DNA from 2 places in the Paenibacillus polygoni genome. Region 2 is predicted to be linked to the other one. Evidence: predicted binding sites of a transcription regulator. Region 2 holds the regulator's gene; the other holds the start of a gene.
What was found. Region 2 encodes Rex, which represses fermentation and respiration genes when NADH is low (regulators of the CRP and FNR family bind a similar motif). Its sites were predicted from a motif close to TTGTGAAATATTTCACAA; they were not measured.

Region 1: a site for Rex is predicted at 1,250-1,267, ahead of pflB (formate C-acetyltransferase). Genes of this name have one in related genera too.

Annotation. Positions count from the first base shown of each region.
Region 1 covers NZ_CP127162.1:3,526,012-3,530,860, reverse strand. Annotated here, with positions in the region: gene adhE (bifunctional acetaldehyde-CoA/alcohol dehydrogenase) at 1-1,101, shown strand, start outside; gene pflB (formate C-acetyltransferase) at 1,523-3,784, shown strand; gene pflA (pyruvate formate-lyase-activating protein) at 3,832-4,581, shown strand; gene QPK24_RS16920 (ABC transporter substrate-binding protein) at 4,770-4,849, shown strand, end outside.
Region 2 covers NZ_CP127162.1:3,364,713-3,369,561, reverse strand. Annotated here, with positions in the region: gene dinG (ATP-dependent DNA helicase DinG) at 1-1,687, shown strand, start outside; gene QPK24_RS16065 (redox-sensing transcriptional repressor Rex) at 1,734-2,387, shown strand; gene QPK24_RS16060 (amidohydrolase) at 2,380-3,681, shown strand; gene QPK24_RS16055 (cell wall elongation regulator TseB-like domain-containing protein) at 3,712-4,230, shown strand; gene QPK24_RS16050 (hypothetical protein) at 4,419-4,849, shown strand, end outside.

The DNA.
Region 1 (4,849 bases), 160 kb from region 2:
CACTACCTTCGTCAACGCCGTGTACCTGTCGCCATCGAAGTATTCTCTGATGTGGAGCCAGATCCATCGACAACAACGGTAGAACGCGGTACGGAACTCATGAATCAATTCCAACCTGACTGTATTATTGCTCTTGGCGGTGGTTCGCCAATGGATGCTGCCAAAGCAATGTGGCTGTTCTACGAGTACCCGGATACAAGTTTCCACAACTTAAAACAAAAATTCATGGATATTCGGAAACGGATCTACAAATATCCGCGTCTGGGACAAAAAGCACAGTTTGTAGCCATCCCAACGACTTCGGGTACGGGTTCTGAAGTAACTTCGTTTGCGGTTATTACTGATAAGAACAACGGTAATACGAAATATCCGCTGGCTGATTATGAACTTACACCTGATGTAGCCATAGTAGATCCTGAGTTCGTATACAGTTTGCCTAGAACAGCAGTTGCTGATACAGGAATGGATGTACTTACCCACGCAATTGAAGCATATGTATCAGTAATGGCAAATGATTATACAGATGGTCTTGCTATTAAAGCAATTCAGCTTGTGTTTGAATATCTCGAAGCATCTGCACTCACAGGGGATAAATTGGCCAGAGAAAAAATGCATAACGCATCGACGATTGCAGGTATGGCATTTGCGAATGCATTCCTTGGAATTAACCACTCCCTTGCTCATAAATGGGGAGGACAGTACCACACGGCCCATGGACGTACGAATGCAATCTTGTTACCGCACGTTATTCGTTATAATGCGAAGAAACCAACGAAATTTGCATCTTTCCCTAAATATTCGCACTTTATTGCGGATCAGCGTTATGCTGAGATTGCAAGAATATTGGGATTACCTGCAAGCACAACAGAAGAAGGGGTAAACAGCTTGATTCAAGCTATTCGAGATCTAAATAAAAAACTCGGTATCCCTGAATCTTTCCAAGCACTTGGTTTTGATGCTAAAGATTTCGAATCGCGTGTAGATTATTTGGCGGATCGCGCTTTTGAAGACCAATGTACAACAGCTAATCCGAAGTTGCCTCTGGTAACAGAACTCGCTGATGTGTACCGTAACGCTTTCTATGGTAATTTTGATAAATAAGTAAGGATAAAAATAGCCGAGCTGAGAGGGGATAATCCTGGTTAGCTCGGCTTTTTTATAGAAGGAAGAAAGTAGATGAATTCATGTTTCTTACCGATCTACCGACCGACTATAACAGAGAAATAAAAATAGAATAACAGTTTAAACTTTGTGATTTATGTCACAGAGTAGGTGTGAGATATGTTCTATAATTCAATGTGTAAAGCAGTTCCATGAAACAGTCGCTTCCCTTGAAAAGTGAAGAGAAGGGGTTATAACTAGCAAGGAAGTGAAAATAGTCACATAGTGTGACAGCTGTAGAAACAGTTTTACGGTTAGTAGGAGTACAGCTTTCATGGATTTTGTTCGGACCAGGCCCTTCCTTCACGCCTTGTCCTCTCAATGAGTCCAGATTAAACCAAAAGTTATTGGAGGGATTACCATGGCGGTAACCGAAAAAGAAGTGCAAAGTGTACAGTCGGGTTGGAGAAATTTTCAAAAAGGCAAATGGACAAAAGAAGTAAATGTAAATGACTTTCTACAAAAAAACTTGAAACCTTATGAAGGAAATGAAAGTTTCCTAGCAGGGGCTACTGAAAATACAAAAGCACTTTGGGAGATCGTAATGGATCTTACCAAAAAAGAAAGAGAAAATGGTGGAGTTCTCGATGTAGATGTTAATACACCTTCTACTATCGTTTCTCACAAACCAGGTTATCTTGATAAAGAGAAAGAACAGATTGTTGGGGTTCAAACGGATGCTCCGTTCAAACGTTCTATCCAACCTTTCGGCGGTATCCGCATGATGGTAGACGCTTGTAAAGCATATGGCTTCGAACTTCCGCAAGAAATTATTGATATGTTTACGACCATCCGTAAAACGCATAACCAAGGGGTATTTGATGCTTATACTCAAGAGATGAGAAATGCTCGTAAAGCAGGGATTATCACAGGTTTGCCAGATGCTTATGGCCGCGGTCGTATCATTGGTGACTACCGCAGAGCAGCACTTTACGGTGTGGATTTCCTGATTCAAGATAAAAAGAGAGAATTGAATGAACTTGAAGTTGATGTGATTGATGAAGATATCATCCGTCTTCGTGAAGAACTCTCAGAACAAATTCGCGCACTGCAAGAACTGAAACAACTGGGTGAAATGCACGGTTTCGATATCTCCGGCCCAGCACGTAATGCGAAAGAAGCTTTCCAATGGGTATACTTCGCTTACCTTGCAGCAATTAAAGAACAAAATGGTGCGGCAATGTCTCTTGGTCGTGTATCTTCCTTCCTTGATATCTACATTGAACGTGACCTGGAAGAAGGAACACTTACTGAGCAAGAAGCTCAAGAGCTTGTAGACCATTTTGTAATGAAACTTAGAATTGTTAAATTCCTGCGTACACCAGATTACAACGAACTGTTCAGTGGAGACCCAACATGGGTTACTGAATCCATCGGCGGTATGGGTATGGACGGAAAAACTCGCGTAACGAAAAACAGCTTCCGTTTCCTTCATACGCTTTATAACCTTGGTGCAGCTCCAGAGCCAAACTTAACTGTACTTTGGTCTGAACAACTGCCAGAAGGATTTAAAAAGTACTGTGCGAAAGTTTCCATTGAAACAAGTTCCATCCAATATGAAAATGATGATCTGATGCGTCCAATCTACGGGGACGATTATGGTATTGCATGCTGCGTATCCGCAATGCGTATTGGTAAACAAATGCAGTTCTTCGGCGCACGTGCAAACTTAGCAAAAGCACTTCTGTATGCAATTAACGGCGGTGTGGATGAAAAACTGGGTATGCAAGTTGGCCCTGAGTATCCTGCAATTACATCTGAAGTATTGAACTATGACGAAGTCATGAAACGTTTCAAACCAATGATGGAATGGCTGGCAAAACTTTACATGAACACACTAAATGTGATTCACTATATGCATGATAAATACAGCTACGAGCGTATTGAAATGGCACTGCATGATCGTGACATTCTGCGCACAATGGCTTGCGGTATCGCTGGACTTTCGGTTGCTGCTGACTCCCTCAGCGCAATTAAGTACGCTAAAGTTCGTCCAATCCGTGACGAGCGCGGTATTGCTGTTGATTTTGAAATCGAAGGCGACTTCCCTTGCTACGGTAACAACGATGATCGTGTAGACCAAATTGCTGTTGAACTGGTTGAATCGTTCATGACGATGATTCGTAAGCACAAAGCTTATCGTAATGCGATGCCTACGCAGTCCATTCTTACCATTACTTCTAACGTTGTATACGGTAAGAAAACAGGAACTACACCAGATGGACGTAAAGCAGGCGAACCGTTTGCACCAGGTGCTAACCCAATGCATGGACGTGATAAAAAAGGTGCGCTGGCAAGTCTTAGCTCGGTAGCAAAACTGCCATATGAGCACAGCTTAGATGGAATCTCTAACACATTCTCCATTGTTCCAAAAGCACTGGGTAAAGAAGAAGAAATTCAAAAAACAAACCTGACTTCCATGATGGACGGTTACTTTGGAAGTGGCGCGCATCACTTAAACGTTAACGTATTTAACCGCGAACAATTGATTGACGCAATGGAACATCCAGAAGATTATCCGCAGCTTACAGTTCGTGTATCCGGTTATGCGGTTAACTTCATCAAACTGACAAAAGAGCAGCAACTTGATGTTATTAACCGTACGTTCCACGGCAGTATGTAAGTAAAAATCTGTACGCACAAGCGGGTGCGTGGAAGGATGATGAAATGATGATAAAAGGACATATTCATTCATTGGAAACTTTCGGCACTGTCGATGGGCCAGGCATCCGCTTTGTGCTCTTTATGCAAGGCTGTCATCTTAAATGTCAGTATTGTCATAACCCGGATACGTGGGCACTTGACGGCGGGAAGACAATGACACTGGAAGAAGTTCTAAGTGAAATTGAGCCTTACTTGAATTACTATAAAAGTTCTGGCGGCGGTCTGACGGTCTCTGGTGGTGAACCAACACTTCAAGCTGGCTTTGTAGCAAGCCTTTTTCAAGAAGTGAAAAAACGTTGGAACCTTCATACCACACTGGATAGCAATGGATTCAATGATATGAACCGTATAGAAGAATTAATTGATGCAACGGATTTAGTTCTTCTTGATTTAAAACATTTCAATGATGAAAAGCATAAAGTGCTGACTGGAAAATCCAATGAACGGATGCTGGAGACAGCTCGCTGGTTATCAGATCATGGTAAGAAGATGTGGATTAGACATGTATACGTACCTGGTATTCATGATGATGAAGAAGATCTGCGTAACTTGGGACGATTTATCGGGACACTGGAAGGCGTCGAAAAGTTCGAGATTCTGCCTTATCACCAAATGGGTATTTATAAATGGGAACTTCTAGGCAAAGAGTATCCGCTCGAAGGAGTACCATCTCCAACACAGGAAGAAGTAGACCGTGCATACCGCATTATTGAAGAAGGACGTATGGAATCACAGAATCTTCGTTTTTCTTACTAAAAAACGTAAAATATGATTTAAAAGATCTCCTTATTTACTAGGGAGATCTTTTTTTGTTATTCGAGGATTTTATCCCTCCATTACTGAAATGTCGTCCTTACGCTCGAAATAAAAAGTTTTATAATAAAAATTGTAAAGCAGATGTAAATTTAATCCAGGACAGAGTGACTTAGGGGGAGGGTCATAAAATGTTGAAGAAAAAGTTTGGTACGATGATGTCTATTATGCTTGCTGCATCACTAACTCTGGCTGCGTGTAGTAGTGGTAA
Region 2 (4,849 bases):
AGAACTAAACTTAAGCCACCGGGGAACAGATTTCTGGGAAACCGTACAAAGCGAGTCTGAATCCTGTTTAGGACGGAGCTGCCCTTGGTTTAAAAAATGTTTTTATCATCGTGCACGTCATGAAGCAGGAATTGCAGATGTTGTAATTACCAATCACTCGAAACTGTTTACAGATGTGAAAGCCAGCCATCAACTGCTTCCAAGTTATGACTATTTAGTGATAGATGAAGCTCATCATCTAGAAGACGTAGCGGGTAAACATCTTGGGATGCACATGAAATATTTCTCAGTGGTCCATACGCTAACAAGACTGTTTAAAGATAGTCGTAACGGTCAATTTCCTGCACTTCGTCAGCAAATTGATCAGTCAGGACATGAGAAATACGTGGAATGGACTTCAGCTATTGACGAATTGTTCCCATTTGCTCTAGAAGCGAAGGAAGAATGGGATACACTGAGTGATATGCTGTTTAAGCTGTTACCAGAGAGAATGGATGCTGCGCCAGGAGATTCGGGACAGTTTTCACTTAGACTGAAGCCGCAATCAAAGCCAAAAGCATGGGACAAAATCTCAAAACATGAAAATCAGTTTTATGTCACAGTAGGCGAAATGGTTCGCAAAGCAGATAAGCTGCTTGGAGAAGTGAGAGAAGAGCTAGATGATTATGCGTCAGATAGTCTCATTACGGATATCACAGGTCTTGTCAGAGACTTAGCAGAACTTAGGGATAATCTGAGACTCTTTATGCGGCTTGACGATACAGGTACCGTATACTGGCTTGAAGCAAGCGGTCAGTTTAGAAGTAAGTCTCTGCAGCTATACGCAGTTCCTGTCGATGTAAGTTCACATTTGAAGGAACTGTTTTTTGATAAAAAACACAGTGTGATCCTGACCTCTGCTACGTTATCTGTAGACAAGTCATTTCAGTTTATGATCGATCAGCTCGGACTATCAGAGGCACAGGAAAAAGGCAGGCTTTTGACGTCCTTGCTGCCATCGCCATTTAATTATAGGGATCAGGCACTTCTTGTCATTCCCCGCGATTTTCCAAGCGTAAAAGGAAGTGTAGGGGATGATCACTTTGTAAGTATGCTGGTGACTTCACTTGCAGAGACAGCGAAGGCAACCAAAGGCAGAATGTTAGTGTTGTTTACATCCTACCGTATGCTGAGACAAGTGCATGAGCCACTAAAAGAAGCACTTGCAGCTAGTGACATCACGGTGCTTGGACAAGGGGTAGATACAGGCAGCCGGACCAAACTTACACGTCGGTTCCAAGAGGCTAAGGCTTCTGTCTTGCTTGGAACAAGCAGCTTCTGGGAAGGTGTAGATATTCCAGGAGAAGCTTTAACTTGCCTTGCAATCGTGCGGCTGCCTTTCCAGCCGCCCAGCCATCCGGTGGTGGAAGCAAAAAGTGAACTTTTGGAAAAAGAAAAGAAAAACCCTTTCATGAAACTTTCTGTTCCACAGGCAGTGATCCGGTTCAAACAAGGTTTTGGCCGGCTCGTTCGTACAGCACAGGACAGAGGTATCGTTATCGTTTATGATACAAGGGTTATTGAATCCTATTATGGAAAGTACTTTTTGTACTCCCTGCCAGGTCCCAAAATGGAACACATGGTTACGGAAAAAATGGTTCCAAGGATTAGTGAATGGCTGATGGAACATGAAACGAATAAAGAATAAGACGGAACATAAGTAATTTGTGTTTTGATGTAAGGGGGAGTTAACATTGAAGTCGGATAAAATTTCAGAGGCAGTCGTTCGCCGGCTGCCCGTATATCTGCGTTATCTGCAGGAGTTATATAAAAGAGAAGTGACAACGGTATCCTCTCAAGAACTCGGACTTAAACTGGATTTAAATCCAGCTCAGATCCGTAAAGATTTAGCTTATTTTGGCGATTTTGGACGGAAAGGAATCGGATATGACGTTGCTTATCTTATCGATAAAATTCGTCAAATCCTCAAAATTGACCAAGTCATCAATGTTGCCCTCGTTGGAGCAGGGAACCTCGGTCAAGCTTTATCTAACTATAACCGCTATGTAAAAGACAATATGAAGATTGTTGCCGTGTTTGACTCGTATGATAAAAAAATTGGAACGATGATCAATACACTTACGGTGCAGCCAATGGAAGAGTTACAGGATACAGTGAAAGAACGTAATATCCGAATTGGAATCATTACGGTGCCTGATTTTGAAGCTCAGCGTGTAGCGGATTGCATGGTTGAAGCAGGTATAGAGGCCATACTTAATTTTGCACCGATTATTATTAAAGCTCCGCCGCATATTCGGATCCATACGGCCGATTTCACAACAGATCTATTAAGCCTTGCTTATTATCTGGAAAGCGAAGAAGGAAAGGAAGTTACAGAAGATGAATAGTCATAAATGGCTTATTAAGAACGGACAATTCGCAGTTAGTGATCCAGAATGGCGAATCGTAAAAGGGTATATGCTTGTAGAGAATGATAAGATTGTCTACATAGGCGAGAAACTCCCTGAGGGGGAGGAAGAAACAACCGTTTTTGACGGGAAAAATTTACTCTTTATTCCGGGTCTAATCAATACGCACGGTCACGCTGCTATGTCTCTTCTGAGAGGATATGGAGATGACCTTGCACTCCAAATCTGGCTTCAAGAAAAAATGTGGCCAATGGAAGAGAAGTTCACGGCAGACGATGTATACTGGGGAGCTTCCTTGTCGATCCTGGAGATGATTAAAGGGGGCACAACCGCTTTTCTAGACATGTATGATCAGATGGATCAAGTGGCTAAAGTAGTAGAGGAGTCGGGGATACGAGCAAGCCTGATGCGCGGTGTTATTGGATTCGGTTCAGATGAACTGCGAGCTGCTAAACTTGCAGAAGCGACTTCTTTTGCCAAGGAATGGAACGGGCAGGCGAATGGCAGAATTACTACGATGTTGTCACCTCATGCACCGTATACATGTGGACCTGAGTTTATTGAGAAATTTGTTCAGGCGGCGCATGACTTGGACTTACCGCTTCATACGCACATGTCTGAGACAAAGGCAGAGGTAGAGCAGAATGTGAAAGATTATGGACTTCGTCCGGTTGCTCACTTAGAAAAATTGGGCTTCTTCTCCCGTCCATCTCTCGTGGCGCATGCGGTTCATTTAACTGACGAAGAAATTGAGATTCTTGCTAAATATAATGTGGCAGTAGCGCACAATCCAGGAAGTAACCTCAAACTTGCCAGCGGTGTAGCTCGAGTTCCGGATTTATTAAAAGCGGGGGTTGTTGTATCCTTAGCAACGGATGGACCTGCAAGCAATAATAATCTGGACATGTTTGAAGAGATGCGTCTCGCAGCCCTTATCCATAAAGGAGTCTCTGGTGACCCAACGGCGGTTCCAGCGACAGAAGCTCTACGTATGGGAACAGAATATGGAGCAAAATCGATCTATGTTGAAGATACGGGAACGCTTGCAGCAGGTAAAAAAGCAGATTTTATAGCGATTGATTTAGATCAGGCGCACTTTTTGCCGTATTCAGATTTGATCTCCCATGTTGTATACTCGGCAAGTGCTAAAGACGTAAAACATGTTTGGGTGGATGGCAAGCAGTTGTTAAAAGATGGTGAAGCTCTTACTTTAGATGAAGAACGTATTAAGCGTGAAGCAGAATCTGCATTTAAAGGACTGAAAGCCCGCTAACGGAACGAAGGGTGAGAAGGGAGTCCCGCCTTGAGGAGAAATCGTAAAAAGTGGATATACATTAGTATTCTTACCGTATTACTAATTTTATTTGGAATTTATCAATTTTATGTTTATGTAATGAAAGATCAGTGGGCAGAAAGAGACCTGGCGGTATCGATTGCAGAGCAGCAGGCACAGCTTACATCCGTTACAAAAACGCAGAAATCAGTTTGGGGAGAAGAGTCGATCTATTGGACGATTGAAGGCACGAACAGCGAGAGTAAGCCAATTATGGTCTGGGTTCGATTCGGAATGGATCATAAACCAGTAAGTGGAAAGAATAGTGTTCATACTGAACTCATTGAGAATAGTTTCTCTGAAGATGAAATGTACGCCAAAATCGCTGCAGAGTTAGGCAATATAGAGATTATTCATTTGCATCCAAGCTACTACAATAAAACATATGTATGGCAGCTCTTTTATAAGCAAGATGGCAAATATGTGTATCGATTCTACCAATTTAGTGATGGAACTGAAATAGGGAATGGATATCAACTTCCCGATTAAGGATTAAAATAGATATAACCAATACCCCCCAAATGGTCGATATAGATCATTCGGGGGGTATTTTATGTGGTAACATAGAAAAATATTTCATAGTTTAGATTTCATGCTTACGATATGTTATGCTATATTTATAGATTTTATTTACAGTAAAAACAATAAAAAGACTAAAAAGCAAGGGAGGTTGTCACTTGAAATTGCGTCCTATACCAATTGCAGTATCTTTGTTCGTTACTGCTACATTGTTGTTTGGAGGCTGGTTTGCCTACCGTCAGGTGGCTATGATTAAACCAATTGACAAATTGGTATCAACATACGAGGGTGTCAACAATGTTCAAATAGATATTAACCCAAAGGAAGTGACTTTGAATCTCGATTTGGAACCTCAAACGAATCTTAGGGGTCTAGTTGAACTTATTCATACAGATGGAAATCCGTATTTAAAGGGAAAGAAACTTAAACTTGACGTCAAAAATCATTCTACAGAGGAACTCGACGAATTTTGGTCAAGTGCCTTATTTACGGTAGCAGAAGCAATGGAAACAAGACAATATACGCAGATTCCTGAAGAACTGCAGAAAATGAGCGACGGCAGCATACAAGTAGATTACGATATGGATGA